DNA from 3 places in the Synechococcus sp. Lug-A genome. Region 1 is predicted to be linked to each of the others. Evidence: riboswitches for the same ligand, from Rfam matches in the RefSeq annotation. Region 1 holds a riboswitch; each other region holds the start of a gene.

Region 1 (6,982 bases):
GTGCGGGCCGATCAGCTGCAGGTCCTCCGGGTGGAGGTGCCCGGTGGCCGCAGCCGCCGTCTGCAGCTCGGCGCTGTACAGGTGCTCGACGAGACCTACAACGCCTCCCCCGAAGCGGTGCTGGCGGCCCTCGATCTGCTGGCGGCCCAGCCGGGACGCCGCTTTGCTGCTCTCGGCACGATGCTGGAGTTGGGCGAGCAGAGCGAGGCGCTCCACCGCGCCGTGGCACGCCGTGCCGCGGATCTGCAGCTGGATGGGCTGGTGATCGTGGATGGTGGTGCCATCGGCGCCGCCATGCAGGAAGCGGCCAGTGGCCTGCCGCGGCTGGCTCGCGTGCAGAGCCCGGCTGAGGCGGCCGAGGCGCTGCTGGGGTGGCTGCAACCGGGCGATCAGTTGCTGCTCAAGGCCAGCCGTGGCGTGGCCCTGGAGCGGGCGATCCCGCTGCTGGCGGCTCAGCTGCCCGGCGCCGCCGGCGTGGCGCCGGCCTGAGGCCCCGGCCAGTTCTCGCGCACCAGCTGGCGGGCCCGGCCCAGAGCCAGGGAGCCGGCGGGAACATCGCGGGTAAGGGTGGAGCCGGCCCCCACGGTGACGCCCTCACCCAGGCGGATCGGGGCCACCAACACGGAATTGGCACCGGTTTTGCTGCCGGCGCCGATCACGGTGCGGTGCTTGCGCACGCCGTCGTAGTTGGCGGTGATCGTGCCGGCTCCCACATTCACGTTCTCGCCCAGCTCCGCATCGCCGATGTAGCTGAGGTGGTTCACTTTGCAGCCGGCGCCCAGCCTGCTCTGCTTGATCTCCACGAAGTTCCCCACCCGGCAGCCCGCCGCCAACTCGGTACCGGGCCGCAGCTGGGCGTAGGGCCCGATGGCGCAGCCATCAGCGACGCTGGCCTCGCGTACCACCGAAAGCAGCACCTCCACTCCGTTGCCGAGTGTGGCGTTCTCCAGCAGGGAGCCTGGCCCGAGCCGGCAGCCATCGCCGATCCGGCAGGCGCCGCGCAGGTGGGTCTGAGGCTCCACCACCACGTCGCGCCCGAAGCGGGTGGCGTCGCTGAGCGTGCAGCTGGCCGGATCGATGAAGGTGACACCCTCCACCATCCAGTGCCGCCGCAGCCGCTCCTGCAGCACCTGCTCGCACTGGGCCAGCTGCAGGCGGTCGTTGATGCCGTTGGTCTCGGCGCTGTCCTCCACCTCCAGGTGCTGGGCGGAGCCGAGCAGGGCCACGGTGTCGGTCAGGTAGAGCTCGCCCTGGTCGTTGTCGCTGGAGAGCTGGGGCAGCACCGCCGCCAGGCGGCTCCAGTCGAAGCAGTAGATGCCGGCGTTCACGAGCGGGTTGTCCCGCTGGGCGGCATTGCAGTCGCGGTGTTCCACGATCGCGCTCACCTGTGCATCCTCGTCCGCGAACACCCGGCCGTAGCCGCTCGGATCCTCCAGCCGGGCTGTCAGCAGGGTCACGGCGGCGCCACCGCGCCGGTGGCTGTCGAGCAGCTGGCGCAGCGTTTGCGGACGCAGCAGCGGCACGTCTCCATTGAGCACCAGCAGATCACCCGTGAAGCCCTGCAGCGGCTCCAGCAGCTGCTGCACGGCATGGCCGGTGCCGTTCTGCGGCTGCTGCAGCACGAACTCCAGCCCGTGGTGGGCCGCCAGCGACGCCTCCACACGCTCGGCCTGGTGCCCCACGATCAGCAGGCGCCGATCGGGTTCGAGGCTGTCGCAGCAGCGGAGCACCCGCTCCACCAGCGTGGCACCGGCCAGCGGCTGCAGCACCTTGGGAAGGTCGCTGCGCATGCGGGTTCCCTTCCCGGCGGCCAGAACGGCAACGGCAAGCATGCGGGGGGCGGCAATTGGCGGGAATCTATCCGGCGCCCCGCTGCCCTTTCGCCGGTGGGCTTCAGGCCTGCAGACGTGCCAGATCGTCCCAGAAGCCGGGGTACGACACCGCCGCAGCTTCGCTGCGGTGCAGCCGCGTGGGACCGATGGCCACCTGGGCCGCCACCGCCAGGCTCATCGCCACCCGGTGGTCGGTTTCGCTGTCCACCTCGGCGCCGTGCAGCTCCACCCCTCCGGTGATGTCGAGCCCGTCGGGGTGCTCCACCAGCCGTGCCCCCATCGCGCCCAGCTGGCGGCACATCACGGCGAGCCGATCGGTTTCCTTGACGCGCAGCTCAGCTGCTTCCCGGATCCGGCTGGTGCCCTCGGCCCGGCAGGCGGCCACCACCAGCACAGGGATTTCATCCACCAGGCGCGGAATCAGCTCGCCGCCGATGTCAAAGGCCTGCAACGGCCCATAGCGCACCCGCAGATCCCCCACCGGCTCGCCCGCCACCAGGCGCTGCTCCAGCCGCTCGATGCGGGCGCCCATGGCTTCGAGCACCTCCAGCACCCCCGTGCGGGTGGGGTTGAGGCCCACGTTGCGCACGGTCAGGTCGGCGCCTGGGGTGATCGCCCCGGCCACCAGCCAGAAGGCCGCCGAGCTGATGTCGCCCGGCACTTCCACCGGCTGCCCCACCAGCTCCCGGCCCGGCGTCAGCCGCACGTGCCGGCCGGAGTCGCCGCCGATCTCGATGTCGGCGCCGAAGCCACGCAGCATCCGCTCGCTGTGATCGCGGGAGCGGGCCGGTTCGATCACGCTGGTGGGACCGGTGGCGGTGAGACCCGCCAGCAGGATCGCCGACTTCACCTGGGCCGAGGCGATCGGGGTGCCCAGCAAGGCCCCATGCAGCGCGCTTCCCTGGATCGAGAGCGGCGCCAGCTTGCCGCCGGCGCGGCCGCGGATCTGGGCGCCCATGGCGGCCAGCGGTTCGGCCACCCTTCCCATCGGCCGCTGGCGCAGGGACGCATCGCCGTTCAGCACGAAGTGGCAGCCGCTGCGTCCCGCCAGCAGCCCCATGATCAGCCGCATGGTGGTGCCGGAATTGCCGCAATCCAGCACGTCGTCGGGTTCCCGCAGGCCTTCGAGGCCCACCCCCTGCACGATCACCGGCTGCCCTGCCGCGATCGGGCTGATGGTCACCCCCATGGCGCGCAGGCAGGCGGCGGTGCTGAGCGGATCCTCCGCAGGCAGCAGGCCATCGATGCGGGTTTCGCCGGTGGCGATTGCCCCGAACAGCAGCGCGCGGTGGGAGATCGACTTATCGCCCGGCACCTGCACGGTGCCGCTCAACGAACGCGAACCTTCCTGCCCGAGGGCACGGGCCGGGGGCGGTGAAGCGGCGACAGCCAGTCCCATGCCAGGGGAGCAATGGCCCGTGAGCCTAGGTCTGGGCCTGGGCGCCACGGTCTGGCCGAGCACGACAGAGGAGGGCTGGAGCCGCGCCTGCTGCAGGCATCAGGGAATGGCCGCCGCCGGGGTGCCGAACAGACGATCACCGGCATCGCCGAGGCCCGGGACGATGCGGAAGTCGGCATCCAGGTCAGCGTCGATGCAGGCGGTGTAGAGGGTGAGGTGGGGGAAGCGCTGCCCCAGGGTGTTGAGCCCGGGCCGGGCCGCCAGGGCCGTGATCACCCGCAGCCGGTCACCGCTCACCCCTTTGCTCTCGAGCCGTTCCAGCACCTGCACCAGGCTGCCGGCGGTGGCCACCATCGGATCGAACACCAGCACCCCCACCTGGGGGCCGATTGTTTCGGGCAGCGCGTCGTAGTACCAGGAGGCCCTGGCATCAGCTTCATTGCGGCGCAGGCCGACGTGGGCGACCCGGGCCGTGGGCAGCACGGCCTGGGCCCCCTGCCACAGCCCCAGGCCCGCCCGCAGGATCGGCACCGCCAGCAGGGGCACGCTGCCGTCCACCACGCTGCCTTCGGTGCTGGCCAGCGGTGTCTGCACCGTCACCCGCTGATGGGGCAGCCAGTCGCGCACGGCTTCATAGGTGAGCCAGCGGCCCAGCTCGGCCATGGCGGTGCCGAACAGAGAGGGGGGCGTGTCCTGATCACGCAGCAGGGTCAACCAGTGACCGATCAGGGGATGGGGCGGCACCACCACCCGCAGGGACATGCTCATGTCGATCGCGCCGCGGCCGTGGCTGCCATAACTTGAGGGCCCACGGTACGTGTGTTCTTGCCCCCCTTCACTCGCCCCGGTTGGCTCAGCTCCCTGCTTGCCCTGCTGGTGGTCACGGTCGCCTGGCTGGGTCTGGTGGGCCCCCTGGCGCCGGCCCTGGCGATCACGGCACCGGAGCTGCGCGGCCAGCGGGCGCTGAAGGATCTGCAGCCCGCTATGCATGGCCGCAACCTGCAGCAGCAGGAGTTTCTGAAGGCGTCGATGCAGGGCTTCGACCTCAGTGACACCAACCTGCGCGGTGCCGTGTTCAATTCCAGCGATCTGCAGGGCAGCAATCTCAGCGGCGCCGACCTCGAAGACGCCGTGGCCTTCGCCACCCGCTTCGACAACGCCGACCTCAGCGGTGCGGTGCTCCGCAACGCCATGCTCATGCAGAGCCGCTTCACCGGGGCCACGATCGAGGGGGCCGATTTCAGCGACGCCGTGCTCGATCTGACCCAGCAGAAAGCCCTCTGCGCCAGGGCCGCAGGCGTCAATCCCCGCACCGGCGTCAGCACGGTTGAAAGCCTCGGCTGCCGGTAGATTGGCTCGCCGGTTCCAGGGGATCCATCCCTTGGAGGCAAGGGGGAAAGTCCGGTGCAATTCCGGCGCTGTCCCGCAACTGTGAAGCCTGTTCCGCGAGTCCTCGTGGCAGGGCCAGTCAGAACACCCGCCGGCGTTTCAACCCATCCAGTTCCGGCGAGGACCGGTCGAGCCATGTTTCTTCAACCCCGGGCTGCTGGCCCAGGCCGTCGTGCGGCCCAGCCAGCCAGCCCTCTGCTGTTGTCTGGCGCCCTGCAGCTCGCGCCACTCCTGGTCGTGCCGCTGCTGCTCGTGCCACTGCTGGCCACCCCCGCAGCTGCCCACCACCTGATGGAAACCTTCGCCCTGAAGGAGGGCCCGCTGGCGGGTCTGCTCAGCGGCATCGGTCATCCGCTGCTGGGTCCGGATCACCTGCTGTTTCTGCTGGCGCTCGGCCTGGTGGGCCTGGTGCAGCGCCTGCGCTGGGTGCTCGCTCTGCTTGCCGTGGGGCTTACGGCCACCGGCCTTGGCCTGCTGCTGCCCGCCCTGCCTGGCGCCGAAGCGCTGGTGGCGTTGTCGCTGGTGGTGGTGGGGCTGGTGGTGATCCAACGGTTGCCTGTCTGGACCCTGCTGCCCGCTTTCGCCCTGCACGGCTATGTGCTCAGTGATGCCGTGAGCGGCTGGCAGCCCGCCTCCGTGGTTTGGTATCTGCTGGGCCTGCTGATCAGCCAGGGCGCCCTGCTGTGGCTGGCGCTCACGTTGGTGCAGCGCTGGCGCGCGGGCCTCGCTCCGGCGCGGTTGATGCTGGCGGCCGGCGTGCTGATCGGCGTGGGCTCCACGTTCGCCTGGTCCGCGTTGGTGCCCTGAGATGACAGCCTCCATGCAACGGCGTCTCCCCGTCACCGTGGTGACGGGCTTCCTCGGCGCGGGCAAAACCACCTTGCTGCGCCATCTGCTCACCACCAGCGGTCTGCGCCTGGCGGTGCTGGTGAATGAATTCGGCGAAGTCGGCATCGACGGTGACCTGCTGCGCAGCTGCGGCTTCTGCCCGGAGGAGGAGCTCGATGGCCGGCTGGTGGAGCTCGCCAATGGCTGCCTCTGCTGCACCGTCCAGGACGATTTTCTGCCGACGATGCAGAAGCTGCTGGCGTCCGCTGATCGTCTTGACGGCATCGTGGTGGAAACCAGCGGCCTGGCGCTGCCCGAGCCCCTGGTGCAGGCCTTCAAGTGGCCCGACATCCGCACCCGCACCCGCGTCAACGGCGTGGTGACGGTGGTGGATGGTGAAGCGCTGGCCGGCGGCAGTGTGGTGGCCGACCCCGCCGCGCTTGAGCGGCAGCGGGCTGCCGACCCCAGCCTTGATCATCTCTCCGACCTGGAGGAGTTGTTCGAGGACCAGTTGCGGGCGGCTGATCTGGTGCTGGTGAGCCGCGGCGACCGCCTCACGCCTGCAGAGCTGGACCGGGTGCGCGGGCGCCTTCAGGCCTCCTGCCGCCCCGGCGCCCAGGTGTTGCCAATGCAGCGCGGTCAGGTGCCGCCCGAGCTGCTGCTGGGCCTGGATCGCCCAGCCGTCGCGCCGGCTCCTGGCCCCCATGGCGAGGCCTCCCACGACCACCATCACGACCACGATCACGGTCATCACGACCACGAGCATCACGACCACACCCACGTGCCCATGCAATCGGTGGCGATTCAGCTCGCTGGCTCCTTCGATCGTGAGGCCCTTGAAGCCACGCTCCTGGAGCAGATCCAGCACCAGGCCCTGCTGCGCCTCAAGGGCTGGCTGATTCAGCCCGGCAAACGACGGCCTCTGCAGATCCAGGCGGTTGGTCCGCGGCTCGATTGCTGGTACGAGGACCACGACGCACAGAGGGCAGCCCCCGCAGGCCCGATAGCCCCCGCACCCAGGGAGATTGGCTCCCCTGGCAGCCCCCACGAGGGTCGGCTTGAGCTGGTGGCGCTCGGGCTGCGTGTCGAGCGCAGCTTGCTGCTGCAGGCGATCGAAGGCACCCGACGCAGGCAGGCCGCCTGAGCAGGCTCGCAGCCAAGCTCAGGCGGCCTGCCTGCGATCCATTCGATGGCGGCTTGTCTGTGATCCATTCACAGCCTTCCCAGGTGTGCCATCCACTTCCAGCCGACCAAATCTTCCAGCCGACTAAATCCGATGGTCGGTTCAGTCCAGGGGGATGTCCCCCTGGGCACAGATGCCGTCCCAGCAGAGGGCCTGATCCTCGCTCCAGCGGGCCTTCACCGTCTCCCAGCTGCCGGCTGGTCGCTGCATCTCCACCACACCCTTGCCATCGTGGCGGAAGCTCAGCTGTGTGTTGTCGAAGCGCAACCTCCAGCGCTCACCCACCGCTTCCACCGTCATCACGCAGGGAAGCCAGGGGCCATCGGCCAGCCGGCAGCGCAGGGGCACCCG
Region 2 (6,982 bases), on a different contig from region 1:
TCACCAGGGCGATCAGGGCGAGCCCCACAGCTCCCTGCAGATCCCCTTCTCCCTGCCAGCGCTGCAGGATCCCGCGCGAGAGGGTGGGCACGCCGAGCAGTTCGACCGCGCCGAGTTCATTGACCACCTCCATGCCGCTGAGGGCGACGCCGGCACCGATCGAAGGCAGCGCCAGCGGCAGCGCCACCCGCCGAAAGCTGCCCCAGGGACCGACACCCAGGCTGCGGCAGGCCTCCAGCTGGCGGTGGCCGCTCATCGAGAAGCTCTCGGTGGAGAGCAGAAACACGTAGGTGTAAGTGGTGAGGCTGAGCAGCACCACGGCCCAGCCGATGCCGTGAAAGCGGAAGCCCCAGCGGCTGCCGAGATCGACCAGCACAGCGGCCAGCACAAACGCAGGAGCCGCCAGCGGCAGCACCTGCGCCAGACGCAACCAGCGCCGGCCGGGGAAATGGCAACAGGCCGTGAGCCAGCCATTGGCCGTGCCCAGCACGGCACCGATCAGGCCGACACCGAGCACGAGCACCACGGTGTTGACCACCTGCTCGACGCCTTCGGCGCCCAGCTGGAGGGTGCTGGAGCCGGGGGCCAGCAGGGCGTAGCCCACCAGAACGAGCACCGGCACCAGGGCCAGGGCTGAGACCAGCACGACTGCGGTGGTGAGGGAGGCGCGCCGCATCGGCGGCGCCCCCTTCCCAGCTGTTGCGCGTTCGGCTGTTGCCAGTGCCGCCATTCGGTTCCTACTTCCAGCCGTTGGCTTCCATCATCTGGGTGGCGGCCCTGGTGCGAGAGCCGATTTGCTCAACGGAGACGCCATCCGCTCTGAAGGTACCGAAGCCCTTGAGGTAGGGATTATTACCCACGCCCTTGAGCGGGTACTCGTTGTTGGCTTCGGCGTAGCCGCGGCCACCGGTGGGGGAGGCCAGGAATTCAATCAGCCTGAGCGCAGCCTGGGGGTTCTTGGAATAACGCGTGACGCCAGCACCGCTGATGTTGACGTGGGAGGGGTTCACGTAGACGATCTTCACCTGTTGGGCCAGACGCTTGTCTTCGGCACCGCCCGCACCTGAGAGCATGCGGGCCACGTAGTAGGAATTCACCACGCCGACCGCACATTCACCCCGGGCAACAGCACGTGCCAGGGGGGTGTCGGAGGTGAAGAACGGCTGCTTGACGTTGGCCACCATGCCGCGCACCCAGTTGCGGGTGGTGGCATCGCCGCGCAGGATCATCTGGCTGGCCACCAGCGATTGGTTGTAGGGGCTCTTGCGTTCCCGCAGGCAGAGCTTGCCTTTGAGGGCTGGATTGGCCAGATCGGCGTAGGTGCGAATCGTGGCGGGATTCACCAGCTTCGGGTTGACCACCACAGCGCGCACCCGGCGGGTGAGGCCGTACCAGCGGCCCTGGGAATCGCGCAGGTTGGCAGGCACGTCGCGCTGCAAGGCGGCAGAGCGGGCGGGCTGGAACAGGCCCTGATCGGTGGCGATGTCGAGGCGGGCGGCATCGACCAGCACCAGCACATCGGCAGGGCTGTTGCGCCCTTCACTCTTGAGGCGCTCGATGATGGCGTCGTCCTTGGACTCCAGCACGTTCACCTTGATGCCCGTGCGGGCCGTGAACTGGCGGTACAGCTCTTTGTCCGTGTTGTAGTGACGGCCCGAGTACACACCGATTTCAACGGGTTGGCGATTGGGTGCCTGTTGGGCCAGGCCGGCACCCACGGCGGTGGCGATCGAAACAACCGTCAAGCCGGCACCAGCCAGCTTCAGGGTGGCGGTAGAGATCCGTTTCATCCAGGAGATGGAGCGCCCTATGGCGCGAATGCAACTTCTGGAGCGTAAGGATCAGGGTCAGTCCGCCCACGCCGAAAGGGTGCGACCCGAAGTAACAAATGTGACCGGAAGAAAGACCGTGGGATCAGTGGATGGGGGAAACACCCAGGAACGAGAACCGCCGAGGCTGCTCGAAACGCCCAGGCTGCTCGGCTGTGGTGGCTGGTGCATGAGGAGCGGGCTGCGCCCTTTCCAGTGGCCCGAGGGACAGATTCCCCGGTACGGCACGGGAACCCAAAGAAAAAGCGACCATCAGCAGGGCTGACGATCGCTTCGGACGAGATCAATGGAATCGTTCAGCGGTTGGGCCGGACCCGGACCGGCACCAGAGCCGGCTGCATCAGACCGCCGCCGGGATTGTCGTCATCGGAGTCGGTGGTGAGCCAGAAGGCCAGGCCGAACAGCGCCACGACTCCGGTGAAAAGCAGAAGTTCGACCATGACACCCAACCGGACTGCGGCAACGTTAGCCAGAACCTGAGAGCGGACTGTGTCGATGACTGCGATTGGTGCTCAGCTCAGGCGGCGCCGGCGCCGGCGCCGGCGAGCAGACCGATCGGCCCCAGGGCCAGCAGCGCACCCACCACGGTGAGCAGAACGGCAAGACGCACGGTCCAGGCGGTGCCGAGCCGGCGCAGCAACAGGAACGTGACCCCCACGGTGAGGCCGGAGGCCAGCAGGGCTCCCGCCCACCAGCTGCTGGCACCGCTGGCTTCATGGCCGTGCAGCATCGCGTGGATCGCCACCGCCACCGTCACCACGGTGCCGGCCGCAGGAATGGAAGGAGGGTGGCCAGAGCGGCGGCTCATCAGGATCAGCACACCCAGACCTGAAACCGCCAGTGCCGCCAGCAGCTCAGCCACGGGCAGGCCGCCGCCGCTGACACCGAAGAACGCACCGATCACGGCACCGGCCAGGGCGAACAGCAGGAGCTGGGCGCTCACGAAGGACGAGGCCGCGCCCACACCCACCAGCAGGAAGAGGTGGTCGAGGCCGGTGAGGGGATGGCTGAAGCCACCCGCGAGGCCGGCGCCCGCCACACCGTGGGCGCTGGCGGGCAGGGCGCCCAGCAGGCTGAGGCCAAGACCGGCGCAGCCGGCCAGGGCCAGATCACGGCCTGACGAGGACTTGAGGGAAGCGAAGGGCATGGTGAACTCCGGTCCGCGCCGGGGATTGAAGGGGGAGGAGCAGGGGCGAGCGTTCTGGCTGAGGGCACGCCTGTGGAAGGGGCCCATCACAGCTGCGGGACAGCGCCGGACTGGCGACCACGCCTTCGGAGGGGACGTGTTGCTGACACCGGACTTTCCTCGTTGCCTCACCGGGGTGCGCACCGGCAAACCGCTGCGGGGTCAGTATGAAGCCAGCCCCGCCGCCCCGGGGTTCAACGGCAACCTTTGGATGCAGGGCCTGGATGCAGCGCCAGGAGCGGGCGGGATGCCGGGCCGCGAGCAGAGGACGCAGCCGGGCAAGCGGGCCAGGTTCAGGAAAACCCCTTGCCGGCCGCGCCGCTGGCGACACAGGCCCGCAGCTGACGGCGCAGCTTGTCGTGATCGAGCTCCTTGCCAATCAGCACCAGCTGGTTCTTGCGCGGTCCTTTCCAATCGGTGTCGTCGATCGAGAAGCGCTTGCCCGCCAGGTGGAACACATGGCGCCGCTCGCTTTCGCTGAACCAGAGGATTCCCTTGGCCCGGAACACCCCAGCCGGCATCTGGTTGTCGAGGAAGTTCTGAAACTTGCGCAACGAGAAGGGTCCCTCGGCAGCGAAGGAGAGCGAGGTGAAGCCTTCGATCGCCAGATGGTCGGCGGCATGGACGCCGTCGCCATGGGCATGATCGTGGCTGTGGTCATGGCCGTGGCCGTGGCTGCCGTGATCGTGGCCGTGGTCATGCACGCACTGGCCATGGTCGTGGTCGCAGGCGCTGTGGTCAGCGGCAGTGTGGTCAGCGGCAGCGGCGTGGGTTGCGGCGGCACCCTCGGCCGCGCCGGCACTTGGGCCATGGTCGTGGCCGTGGGCGTGAGGGTCGCCGTGGTGGTGGCCGTGATCGTGAGCGTGGTCATGGCCGTGGTCGTGGCTGTGCGCCTGGGGACCGCCGACCTGTTCCGCCACCACCCGATCGGACTCGAACAGCCCCACGCTCAGCAGCAGCGGCAAGGGCACCTGCCCGCTCACCGAGCGCAGGATGCGGGCGTCTTTCTTGAGTTCGCGCAGGCGCGACTCCACCTCCACCAGCCGCTCCTCCGCCACCAGATCGGTCTTGTTGAGCAGCAGGATGTCGCCGTAGATCACCTGGGCGCGCCCCACTTCGCTCGCCATGGTGGAGTCGTCGAAGTTCTCCGCATCGATCAAGGTGATGATCGAATCGAGCCGGGTGGTGTCGCGCAGTTCGCTGCCGAGGAAGGTCATCGCCACCGGCAGCGGATCCGCCAGGCCGGTGGTTTCCACCACCAAGTAGTCGACCGGATCGGGACGATCAAGGATGCGTTCCACCGCCTCCAGCAGCTCGCCGTTGATCGAGCAGCAGATGCAGCCGTTGCTCAGCTCCACCATGTCCTCGCCGGTGGCGATGATCAGGTCGTTGTCGATGCCGATCTCACCGAACTCATTCACCAGCACGGCGGTCTTGATGCCGTCCTGATTGCTGAGGATGTGGTTGAGCAGGGTGGTTTTGCCGGCGCCGAGAAAGCCGGTGAGGATCGTCACCGGCAGGCTGATGATGCCGGCCTCCGCCATGGCGGGGATGGGCACCGTCGCAGGGCCGTCGGCGCGGAGATCGGTGGCGGTGCTGGTCATGGAAAGGGCGGCCAGGGCGGAGCTGATCCACCCAGTCTGGCGCCTGGCCACAGCGAGCTGGCTGGCGCGGGAGGCCGGAAGCAGGCGGACAAGCGGCCCGGCCGCGGCCAGGACGTTGCCGCTGCTGCACCTGGCACGGCGCGATCACGGACGGGCGTGGCAGGGTTGGGGGGAGCCCCGTGCGGGTCGCCCCCGCAGGCGGCCACCCTCCAGGCGCAGCTCTGTTCGGAGGCCCGGCGACGATGAAGTTCAAGGACTACTACGCCGCCTTGGAGCTGGAGCGCGACGCCGATGGCGACGCGATCAAGAAGGCCTACCGGCGGCTGGCCCGTCGCACCCACCCGGACGTGGCCAAGGAGCCCGGTGCCGAGGAGCGCTTCAAGGAGATCAGCGAGGCCTACCAGACCCTCTCCGATCCCAAGCGGCGCAAGGCCTATGACGACCTGGGCCGCCACCGCAGCGGGGAGGAGTTCAGTCCGCCACCCGACTGGGAGAGCCGCTTCCGGCGGCAGGGCGGCCGGCCAGGCAGCGGGCAGGCCGCTCAGGAGGTGGATCTGGCCGATCTGTTCGAGCAGATGGGCTTCGGCGTCCCTGGCGGCGGGGGCGGTTTTGGTGGCGGGGGCGGTTTTGGTGGCGCGGGTGGTTTTGGCGGCGCCACCGGTTTTCCCGGCGGCGGCGGCTTCGGCCAACAGGCGGGAGGCTTTCCGGTTCGCGGCCAGGACCTGGAGGTGACCGCCGAGCTGACGCTGGAGCAGGCGGCCAAGGGGAGCGAGGTGGCGTTCACCCTCAGCGTCCCCAGCCGCGGCGCCGACGGCGGCATGGCGCGGGAGCCCCGCTCCGGCACGATCCGGGTGCCACGCGGGGTGGCTGATGGCGAGCGCCTGCGGGTGCCCGGCCGTGGCGGCCCCGGCCACGGTGGCGGCCCGGCGGGTGATCTGTTCCTGGAGATCCGGCTCAAGCCCCACCCCCGTTTTCGCCCCGTGGGCCACGACCTCTACCTGGAGCTGCCGATCGCCCCCTGGGAGGCAGCACTGGGTGCTGAGATCGATCTGCCCACGCTCGATGGCACGGCGCGGGTGACCGTGCGGCCGGGCATGCGCAACGGCCAGAAGCTGCGGCTGGCGGGCAAGGGCCTGCCACGGCGCAAGGAGGGCGCCGGTGATCTTTACGGTGTGATCCAGATCGTGATGCCGGAGCAGATCGGCGATCGCGAACGGGAGCTCTACCGCGAGCTGGCCGAAGCCTCCGCGTTCAACCCCCGTCCATCGTTCGAAGGAGCCGCCACCCATGGCTGACGATCCGCTGATTCCCGCCGACGACGACAGCCCGCTGGCACTCGAGGAGTTGCTGGCGGCCTCGGGCCTGGCCCATGAAGAGGTGAGCGAACTGATCCAGTTCGGTGTGTTCCAGCTCACCGGCACTGGCACCTCCTTGTGCTTCCACGCCCGCACCCTGACGCTGGCCCGCCGCGCCGCCCGCCTGCGCGACGACTTCGGCCTCAACGTGCCCGGCATGGCCCTGGCCCTCACCTACCTCGAACGCATCGAGGCCCTGGAAGCGCGGCTGCGGGAACTGGAGTGCCAGCTGCCGCGGTGAGGGGTGACGTGAGGCCCGGGCGTTGTTCGCACGAAAACCCTGCCACCAATGACCGAGCAGGCCCACACTGGCCTGAGCCTTTGCAGCGTTGAGCTTTTCGCCCCGATGCCCGTTCGAGCCGATCTTGTCGATGCGATGGTGCCACTGCTGCCGGAAGACGGACGCAGGCTGAGCAATGACGAGCTCAAGGCAGCGCTGCTTGAGGAAGCCGATGACCCCTTCACCGCCGAGGAGTTCGATGCCGCCAAGGATCATCTGGTGGCCATGGGGGCTGCGGTGAAGGTGAAGGGGCCCGGCGGCGGGTTGCGCCTGGCCGGGGTGGAACCACCGCCCAAAGCTGCTGCCGCATCAAGCAACGGCCGCAGCCGCCGCAACGGCAATGGCGTCGCCGCCGCCCAACCCTCGATCGCCCCCGGCACCACCGCCGCCTCGGTGCTCACCGGTGAGCTGCGCACCCAGATCGACGGCATCTGGAATGCCTTCTGGAGTGGCGGCATCGCCAACCCGCTGGAGGTGCTGGAGCAGCTCACCTACCTGCTGTTCATCCGGCGGCTCGATGAGCTCGAAACCCTGGAGGAGCGCAAGGCCCAGCGCACCGGTCAACCGATGGCGCGGCGCCTGTTCCCGGAGGGCGCTGATGTCCACAAGCGCCCCTACGAACAATTGCGCTGGAGCCGCTTCAAGCATCTGGCCGCCGCTGAGATGTTTGCGCTGGTGGGCGAAAGCCTGTTCCCGTTCCTGCGCGAACTCGGCGGTGATGGCTCGGC
Region 3 (6,982 bases), on a different contig from region 1:
GACCAGCGTGAATGGCTTGACCATGGAGGTTGGCAGGGAATGCAGGCAAGCCTCGCCCAACCCTCAGGGCAGCACCAACAGCAGCAGCCGATTGTCCTCCGGATCCAGCAGCCAGGCCTCGGCACCAAAGGATTCCTGCCGCGGCGGATCCTCCAGGGAGTCACCCAGGGCCAGGGCTGCGGTGATCCAATCGTTGAGCACAGCATGCGCGCCCGATCCATCCGCCTTTCGTTGCAGGCAGAGCGCCAATCGCCCCGGCTGCCGCGGCTGAGGCCGGCTCCTGGATGGGGCGTACACCTCCAACCAACCACCGGCCGGCCAAGGAACCCGCCAGTGCGTGCTGCTGAGGCCCGGCTGCGGCTCCACGTTGAGCAGAGCTCCATAAAACCGCGCCAGGGCGGCGGGATCGTCGGCGGCCAGCACGAGTGAGCTGGTGATCGAGCCGGTGATGGCGGTGGCCTCTGGCTCGGGAATCCCAGATCAGCAGCAGAGAGCTCCAGGGCGGACCACCGGACGGATGCTGCTGACGGCAGCAGTGGGGCCGCGGCGCACGCGCACCCGAACCGTGCAGTGGGCCGGCCCCAGGTGCTCAATAAGGGCCTCTCGGGCCTGGTGCTGCAGCTCCTCCAGAGTCGGGGCGGTGATGCGGATGGGCAGGGTTTCGGCCTGGACTTCCAGGTGGCCGGGGCGTTCAGCCAGAACGAGGAACACGACCTCACGCATGCGGGGGTATCTCCTTCTTTCCGGCTCCATCCTTGGCCTGCCGAACGGTTCAGGCGGGTGCGTGCCGATACGGGGAACCGGCCTTGCGGGCACCTGCCCTAGCCGTCTCAAGCGAGCCAACCCCGTCCAGCGGCAAGCCTTGTGGCCTCCTGTACGGCCGTGATGCAGCGCTGGGCTCGGCGTTTCGCATCGTCCTGGCCCTGGGCCCGCAACACGTAGGCCTCCATCGCCTCCGGGGTTTCGATCAGCGCCAACAGGCCATTGGTTCGCGCACCGATCGAGGCATCGGCGAGGAGACGGCTCAACAGGCCCTGCTCCCACAGCTCCTCGCCTGCGGAGCCGGCAGCAAACAGGTCCTGGCGGAGCACTCCCAGCAGCGAGTGCTTGAGAGCATCGAGCTGGCCCCGCCGCAACCGGCGGCTGTTGGGCAGGCGCGCCGCAGGGCCGGCCGGGACCGCGGCGGGGCGATCCGGTTTGTGATCCACGCTCCAGCTCAGGCCGGTGCCCGGCAGCCCCACCGTGGTGCGGGGCCCACCGTTGCGGTTCACCGGGATGTTGAAGGAAGCCCCCCGCCCGCCAACGGAGATCGAGCTCAGTCCCCCCCTGGAGAAGTTGAACCTCAGCGGACCCAGGCGCGCGGAGCGGCGGAAACGGAACCCCATGGCAATCAGTCGTCGGCCTTGGAGCCACCGCAGTCCTGCCAGCTGTTCAGCAGACGAGCCAGCTCATCCTTCATGGCGGCCAGCTCGTCGATGCGCAGGCTGATGGAGTCCATCTGGGCCGTAATGCTGTGCTTCAGAGCGGAGCAGTTGCAGACACCGGAACGCCGAACTTCCAGGATCTTCGTCAAATCGGGAATCGACACATCCATCGCCCGTAGGGCGCGAATGATCGCCAGTTCAGCGAGATTCTCCTGATCAAACAGCCTGTAGCCGCCTTCCGAGCGAGCCTTCGGCTGGAGCAATCCCGCGTCGCAGTAGAAGCGGATTGTCTTCACCGGTAGACCCGTGCGCCGGGCCACCTCGCCGATGCGCAGGCTGGGATCAGGCGACGATGAAAGTGTTCCCTGGCGGGCCACGGCGAAAACCCTCCATTCAATGGAGCCTTGCGAACCTAGGCATCCGCAGGCGTCGAAGCCCACAAATCACCACTCTCCACTAAGTGTGCTCTGCTGGAGGCTTTTGGTAGGCTTGGTGTTCAGCAGCTATACCTGCGCTCGCTCCGCCCCTCCCTGTTCCATGTCGAGCCTTTCCAGTCCATGGGCAGCCCGGACGGCAGCCGCGATCGGCGCCAACCTCCTGCTCTCAGCCGCTGGCCTGGCTGCTCCAGCCACTGGCACGGGCGGCGTGCCCGCCCTCTACCCAAGCCAGGCAGAAGCGGAGAAGGCGGCCAAACTCCACTTCAACTGCACGGGCGCCCACAAGATGGGGAACCAGTGGATGCCCTGTGCCAAGCACGGTGACGGCCACGGCTCCGGGACCTCCCACTGACACCAGGCTCTCCCATGGCCCAGTGCGGCGACAAGCCCAAGCGGATCGCCTTCGGTTTGGCGCCCCTGGGCATCATCTCGATCGGCATTGTGCCGATGGGGGTAGTGAGCATCGGCGTGGTGCCGATGGGGGTCATCAGCATTGGCGTGGTGGGGATGGGTGTGCTCAACGCCTGTGTGGTGGGAATGGGCGTGCTGGTGGCGGGAGTGAACGTGATGGGGGTCTGGTGGGCAGGTCTTGAAGGCATGGGCCCGCGGCGCCTGGGGGCTCCTGCCGGTGCCCTGCATCAGCACCACCACAGCTCCCCCGGCCAGACGCCACAGAACCTGATGGCCTACCCGAGCCGCGAGCAGGCTCTGGAGAGGGCGCGGCAACTGGGTTGCAGCGGCGTCCATGCCATGGGCTCCCTCTGGATGCCCTGCGCCGAGCACCCTGAGTAAGGGATCTTTTGGGATTCGTCCGCAGGTCCAGGATGAAACCCATTGGCTCGCAGCTGATGAACCGCATCCACTGGCAATTCAGAGTGCTGCCCACTGCTGCAGCGGCCCTGGCCCTGGCGCCGGCGGCTGCCTGGGCCCATGCCGATGGCCACCCCGGCGGCGGTTTCGTGGCCGGCTTGCTTCATCCCATCTCGGGTCTCGATCACGTCGTGGCCATGGTGGCCGTGGGTCTCTGGGGGGCAGTGCTCGGCCCGCCGGCCCTTTGGGTGCTGCCGGTGGCCTTCCCGCTGGTGATGGCCTTCGGGGGGCTGCTGGGGCTGCTCGGGGTGCCGATTCCGGGGGTGGAGATCGGCATCGCCGTCTCGGGCCTGGTGATGGGGCAGATGGTGCTGTTTGAGCTCAGACCACCGTTCTGGCTGGCGGCGCTGATCGTCTCCGCCTTTGCGGTGTTTCACGGCCATGCCCATGGCGCTGAACTGCCCGCCGGCAGCAACGCCCTGCTCTACAGCCTCGCGTTTGTGATCGCCACCGGCCTTTTGCACCTGCTGGGGATCCTGCTGGGCGAGACGCGCCGCTGGCCCGGTGGCCGGCGCTTTGTGCAGGGAGCCGGTGGGGTCGTAGCGCTGATCGGGCTCTTGTTCCTCGAGCAGGCCCTCACGTGATCGCGCTCCTCGCCCATCTCACCCCCACCGGCTTCGGGCCCTGGGGTGATGGCATGGCGCGGCTGTTTCTGGAGCCCACGGAGCTGCTGCTGGTGATCGCCCTGGTGCTGCTGGCGGTGCAGTCCGGCAGACCCTGCACGGATCGTCTGCCGTTGCTGCTGGCGCTCGCCTGGCTGCTGGGGGGCCTGATCGGCCTCCACCTGTCCGCTGAGCTGCTGCAGGCGGTGGCCTGCACGGCCGTGGTGGCAGCCACCGGCTTGCTCGTGGCCCTGGGGGTGCGGCTGCGGGCGCGGGTGCTGTTGCCATCCGTCGCCCTCCTGGCTACTGGGTTCGCCCTGGTGGCGGGTTCAGCGCTCGCCGGACACCCCGGTGCTCTGGCGGCCCTGCTGGGGGAGACCGTCGCCATCGCCGTCCTGACCACCCTTCTGGGCCAGCTGCTGGCTCCGCCCCATCCCCGCTGGCGGGCCATCGCTGTGCGGGTGGGCGGCAGCTGGATCACCGCCGCCTCGTTGCTGATGTTCGGTTGGCTGGTCCGTCACCCACAGTGATGCCCCTGCAGCCAGCCGGACCCACAATGGAGATCACGGTTCCAGTGGGTCACTCCCTGGAGGCAACGAGGAAAGTCCGGTGGGGTGCAGGGTTCTCCTGAGCCGAGTCCGGCGCTGTCCCGCAGCTGTGATGGGGGGCATGGCCCTCTCAGTCAGAACGCTCGCCGTGCCCAGCCCCTTCTTCTCCGGCGCGGACCGGATTCCACCATGACCCTTTCTGCTTCTGCCAGATCTCTGGCCCTGTTTGGCGCGGCCTCAGCACTGGTGTTGCTGCTGGATCAGCCCGCCCAGGCCCATGGCATCGCCCACGGCGGCATCGCCAGCGGTTTCCTCCATCCCCTGCTCGGCACCGATCACCTGCTGCTGTTGATTGGGGTGGGGCTGCCGCCTCCTACATCTCTGGCCAGCTGCTGCTCTGGGCCCTGGCCGGCGCCATCGGTGGTGGCATCTTCGGGGCAATGGGCGGTGCCCTGCCGGCCGCTGAGGTGATCGCGGCCCTGGCGATTTCGGCCGTGGCGGTGTTGGTGCTGCGCAGCCACCGCTCCTGCAAGGCGCCTGCCCTGGGCTTCTGCGGCGCCCTGATCGCCACCGCCGTGGCGGTGCACGCCATGCTCCACGGTCAGGAGGCGCCCGGAGATCTCTCGGCCGCCAGCTGGTGGCTCGGGGCGTTCGCCGACTCGCTGGTGGTGAGTGGCGGCACCTATCTCGTGCTCAGGCGCCTACCGGCCCATTGGACCGCCAAGCTGGACCTGGTGCTGGCCCTGTTCGGCGGATTCCTGGTGCTCGGACCGATCGGGCTGCTGGTGCGCTGAAGGCGCTGGGTTACGGCTGTGGATGCTCACGGCAAGGCATCCACAGCGACCCCATGGCATGGGCGCCCTCGCAGCCCAGTTCCCTTGCCTTCTGGAGCGCCACCTGCTTACTGGGATAGGTGTATGGATTCGGAGTGACCCCCTGGTGCTCGGGGTAGCGCCAGGGTTTGGTCTGATCAGCCGCTCTTGTTTGGTGCGGAAACGATGCACTCAAAGCTGCCTCAACCAGGCCAGCAGGTCCTCTCGGCGTTGTTTCGGCAACCGCTCGAACCGGGTCTTCGAGGCCGCCGCTTCGCCGCCATGCCAGAGGATCGCTTCTTCGATCGTGCGAGCCCGGCCGTCGTGGAGGAACCCCGCGGAGGCGTTCACCCGTTGGGTGAGCCCCAGCCCCCAAAGGGGTGCCGTGCGCCACTCACTCCCGGCCGCCCCCCGCTCCGACACCCCGTCATCAAGGCCGGGGCCCAGGTCATGGAGGAGCAGATCGGTGTAGGGCCAGATCCTCTGGTCGTTGATCACCTGAGCCACCGCCTGGGGGGAACGTGCCGTGGCCAGTTGCGGCACGTGGCAGCGGGCGCACTGCAGCTCGCTAAAAAGCTCCTGCCCCCGACGCACCACCGGTCTGGAGGCCGGCTGGGCGGTGCGGGGCGCCCCCAAGGTCTGGCTGTAGAAGGTCACGAGCTCCAGGTCCCGCGCACCGATGTCCCCCGGGCTGGTGAGGCCCATGTCGTTGAGGAAGGCGGCGGCGGTCTGATCCCGCACCGAGGCCGAGAGCGCCTTCCAACCGAAGCGTCCTAGCTGACGCCGGACGCCATCGCCCTTGAGCCAGTGGGGCCGGCCGGAGATGCCGTCGCCGTCGCGGTCGTCGGGGTCGGCGTGCTCGAGGATCGTGGCCTCCGGCACCGCCTCCAGCAGCCCCAGTCCGATCAGGGGAGGCGCCACCCGCAGGGAACGGGCCACTGAGCGGGTCGAAAGGTCGATGGGGGCCTCCGCCTCAAGGCGAACCACAGGCCGCCGCAGGCCCGCCTGGTCCTGCCACTCCACCTGCACGGCGGCATCGGGTTGGACGCCCATCACGGCCCGATCACGCACCTGGTGGCCGATGCCCGGCACGGGCCGCGCATCCCGCAGGGCCACCCGCACCAGGGATTCCCCCATCAGCGGCCGCCCCCTGCCGTTGCGCACATGGCAGGCAATACAGGAGGCGGCATTGAAGCGGGGCCCCAGACCCGCCCCAGGGGCACCTTCCAGAGGCACATGGGTGCGATCGAAAAGCCCATCGGCCACCTGGTGGCGCTCCAGCTCCGCGGGGGTGAGGCCGGCGGCCGGTTGCTCAAAGGAGGCCGAGGTGCGATTGGCTACCGTCATCGCACCGGCGGCCAGCTGGGGATCGGCGGCTCCCCACACCTGCCGCAGGCCGAGCCCGAGCACCACTGCCAGGGCCAGGGCCGCCAGCAGGAGGCGCCTCAGACTCCGGTCGGGACGGGCCATCAGGACAACAGGGGCACCGATCGCTCCACCAGCTTCGCGGTGCTGTGCAGCTGGTTGATCAGCTCCTCCATCGCCTGCAGGGAGGCTGGGTTGTCGAGGTGATCGTTGATCGGGTGTGGTAGGGCCTTGGCCAAATCCACTGCCTGGGACGTCTGTGTGTCGATCTGTTGGCCCAGCTCCGCATCTTTGCTGCGGATCAGCTCCAGCAGACCAGTGCTCAACAGCACCTGTCGGGCGCCCTGCACATTGGCGAGCAGATCCTCCTGGGTGTTGCCGCTATCGGCGCTCTCCAGGGTGTGGGGATCTTTTGTTTTCAGCGGTTGGCCGAGTTTCTCGTCGCCCCCCTCCTGCAGCAGGCCGATCACCCCCTGCAGCATCTCCTGCACAGCCGTGCCGGCTTCGGCGGGGGCGCTAATCCGCGCGCCGAAGCCCTGGGGCCCCGACCAGCTGGCAAGGAGTCCTTCGGCCTGGCGGTGCAGGTCGTCGGCCGCCAGGCGCAGATAGGCCAGCTCGTTGGGTGTGAGCAGGGCGGCGTCGGGTGGTGCGCCGGTGCGGCCGCCATAGATCACCCATTCGATGCCGTGGAAGCCCTTGGCGGTGTCGCTGAGGGCGGCGAAGGTTTCAGGTGTGAACGGGGCACCTCCCAGAGCCGCAGCGAGGTCCTTGCGGTTCACGGGCCAGGAATCCAAGGCGCCGTCAAAGCCCTCGGTTTCGGCGGGGCCGAAAACCCAGCTTTCGCTGGTCTCCCAGGTCCGGCGCGCCGAGCGCCAGGCCTGCCGGGCCGCCTCAAGGTGCGCGTCGGAAGGCTGGTCCGTTAGG

The links. A riboswitch is a leader RNA that binds a small molecule or an ion and turns the genes downstream of it on or off. The one in region 1 is predicted to bind cobalamin.
Positions count from the first base shown of each region.
Region 2: linked by a shared signal. The riboswitch ahead of KBY86_RS03255 (HupE/UreJ family protein) and the one ahead of KBY86_RS00565 (HupE/UreJ family protein) in region 1 are both predicted to bind cobalamin.
Region 3: linked by a shared signal. The riboswitch ahead of KBY86_RS03140 (HupE/UreJ family protein) and the one ahead of KBY86_RS00565 (HupE/UreJ family protein) in region 1 are both predicted to bind cobalamin.

Region 1 covers NZ_JAGQBN010000001.1:110,825-117,806, reverse strand. The annotation lists gene murF (UDP-N-acetylmuramoyl-tripeptide--D-alanyl-D-alanine ligase) at 1-489, shown strand, start outside; gene glmU (bifunctional UDP-N-acetylglucosamine diphosphorylase/glucosamine-1-phosphate N-acetyltransferase GlmU) at 453-1,832, opposite strand; gene aroA (3-phosphoshikimate 1-carboxyvinyltransferase) at 1,894-3,231, opposite strand; gene upp (uracil phosphoribosyltransferase) at 3,331-3,999, opposite strand; gene KBY86_RS00570 (pentapeptide repeat-containing protein) at 4,051-4,581, shown strand; cobalamin riboswitch at 4,575-4,731, shown strand; gene KBY86_RS00565 (HupE/UreJ family protein) at 4,822-5,427, shown strand; gene cobW (cobalamin biosynthesis protein CobW) at 5,429-6,592, shown strand; gene KBY86_RS00555 (hypothetical protein) at 6,734-6,982, opposite strand, start outside.
Region 2 covers NZ_JAGQBN010000003.1:95,436-102,417, reverse strand. The annotation lists gene KBY86_RS03270 (iron ABC transporter permease) at 1-676, opposite strand, end outside; gene KBY86_RS03265 (extracellular solute-binding protein) at 738-1,790, opposite strand; gene KBY86_RS03260 (hypothetical protein) at 2,126-2,269, opposite strand; gene KBY86_RS03255 (HupE/UreJ family protein) at 2,347-2,976, opposite strand; cobalamin riboswitch at 3,003-3,186, opposite strand; gene KBY86_RS03250 (CobW family GTP-binding protein) at 3,309-4,619, opposite strand; gene KBY86_RS03245 (DnaJ C-terminal domain-containing protein) at 4,862-5,914, shown strand; gene KBY86_RS03240 (chaperone modulator CbpM) at 5,907-6,215, shown strand; gene KBY86_RS03235 (class I SAM-dependent DNA methyltransferase) at 6,321-6,982, shown strand, end outside.
Region 3 covers NZ_JAGQBN010000003.1:74,726-81,707, forward strand. The annotation lists gene blaOXA (class D beta-lactamase) at 1-24, opposite strand, end outside; gene KBY86_RS03100 (VOC family protein) at 64-423, opposite strand; gene KBY86_RS03105 (hypothetical protein) at 481-723, opposite strand; gene KBY86_RS03110 (DUF4236 domain-containing protein) at 831-1,385, opposite strand; gene KBY86_RS03115 (MerR family transcriptional regulator) at 1,391-1,864, opposite strand; gene KBY86_RS03120 (DUF3721 domain-containing protein) at 1,962-2,213, shown strand; gene KBY86_RS03125 (hypothetical protein) at 2,228-2,653, shown strand; gene KBY86_RS03130 (HupE/UreJ family protein) at 2,710-3,315, shown strand; gene KBY86_RS03135 (hypothetical protein) at 3,312-3,863, shown strand; cobalamin riboswitch at 3,883-4,047, shown strand; gene KBY86_RS03140 (HupE/UreJ family protein) at 4,071-4,352, shown strand; gene KBY86_RS03145 (hypothetical protein) at 4,322-4,675, shown strand; gene KBY86_RS15265 (DUF3721 domain-containing protein) at 4,686-4,889, opposite strand; gene KBY86_RS03155 (di-heme oxidoredictase family protein) at 4,886-6,163, opposite strand; gene KBY86_RS03160 (imelysin family protein) at 6,163-6,982, opposite strand, start outside.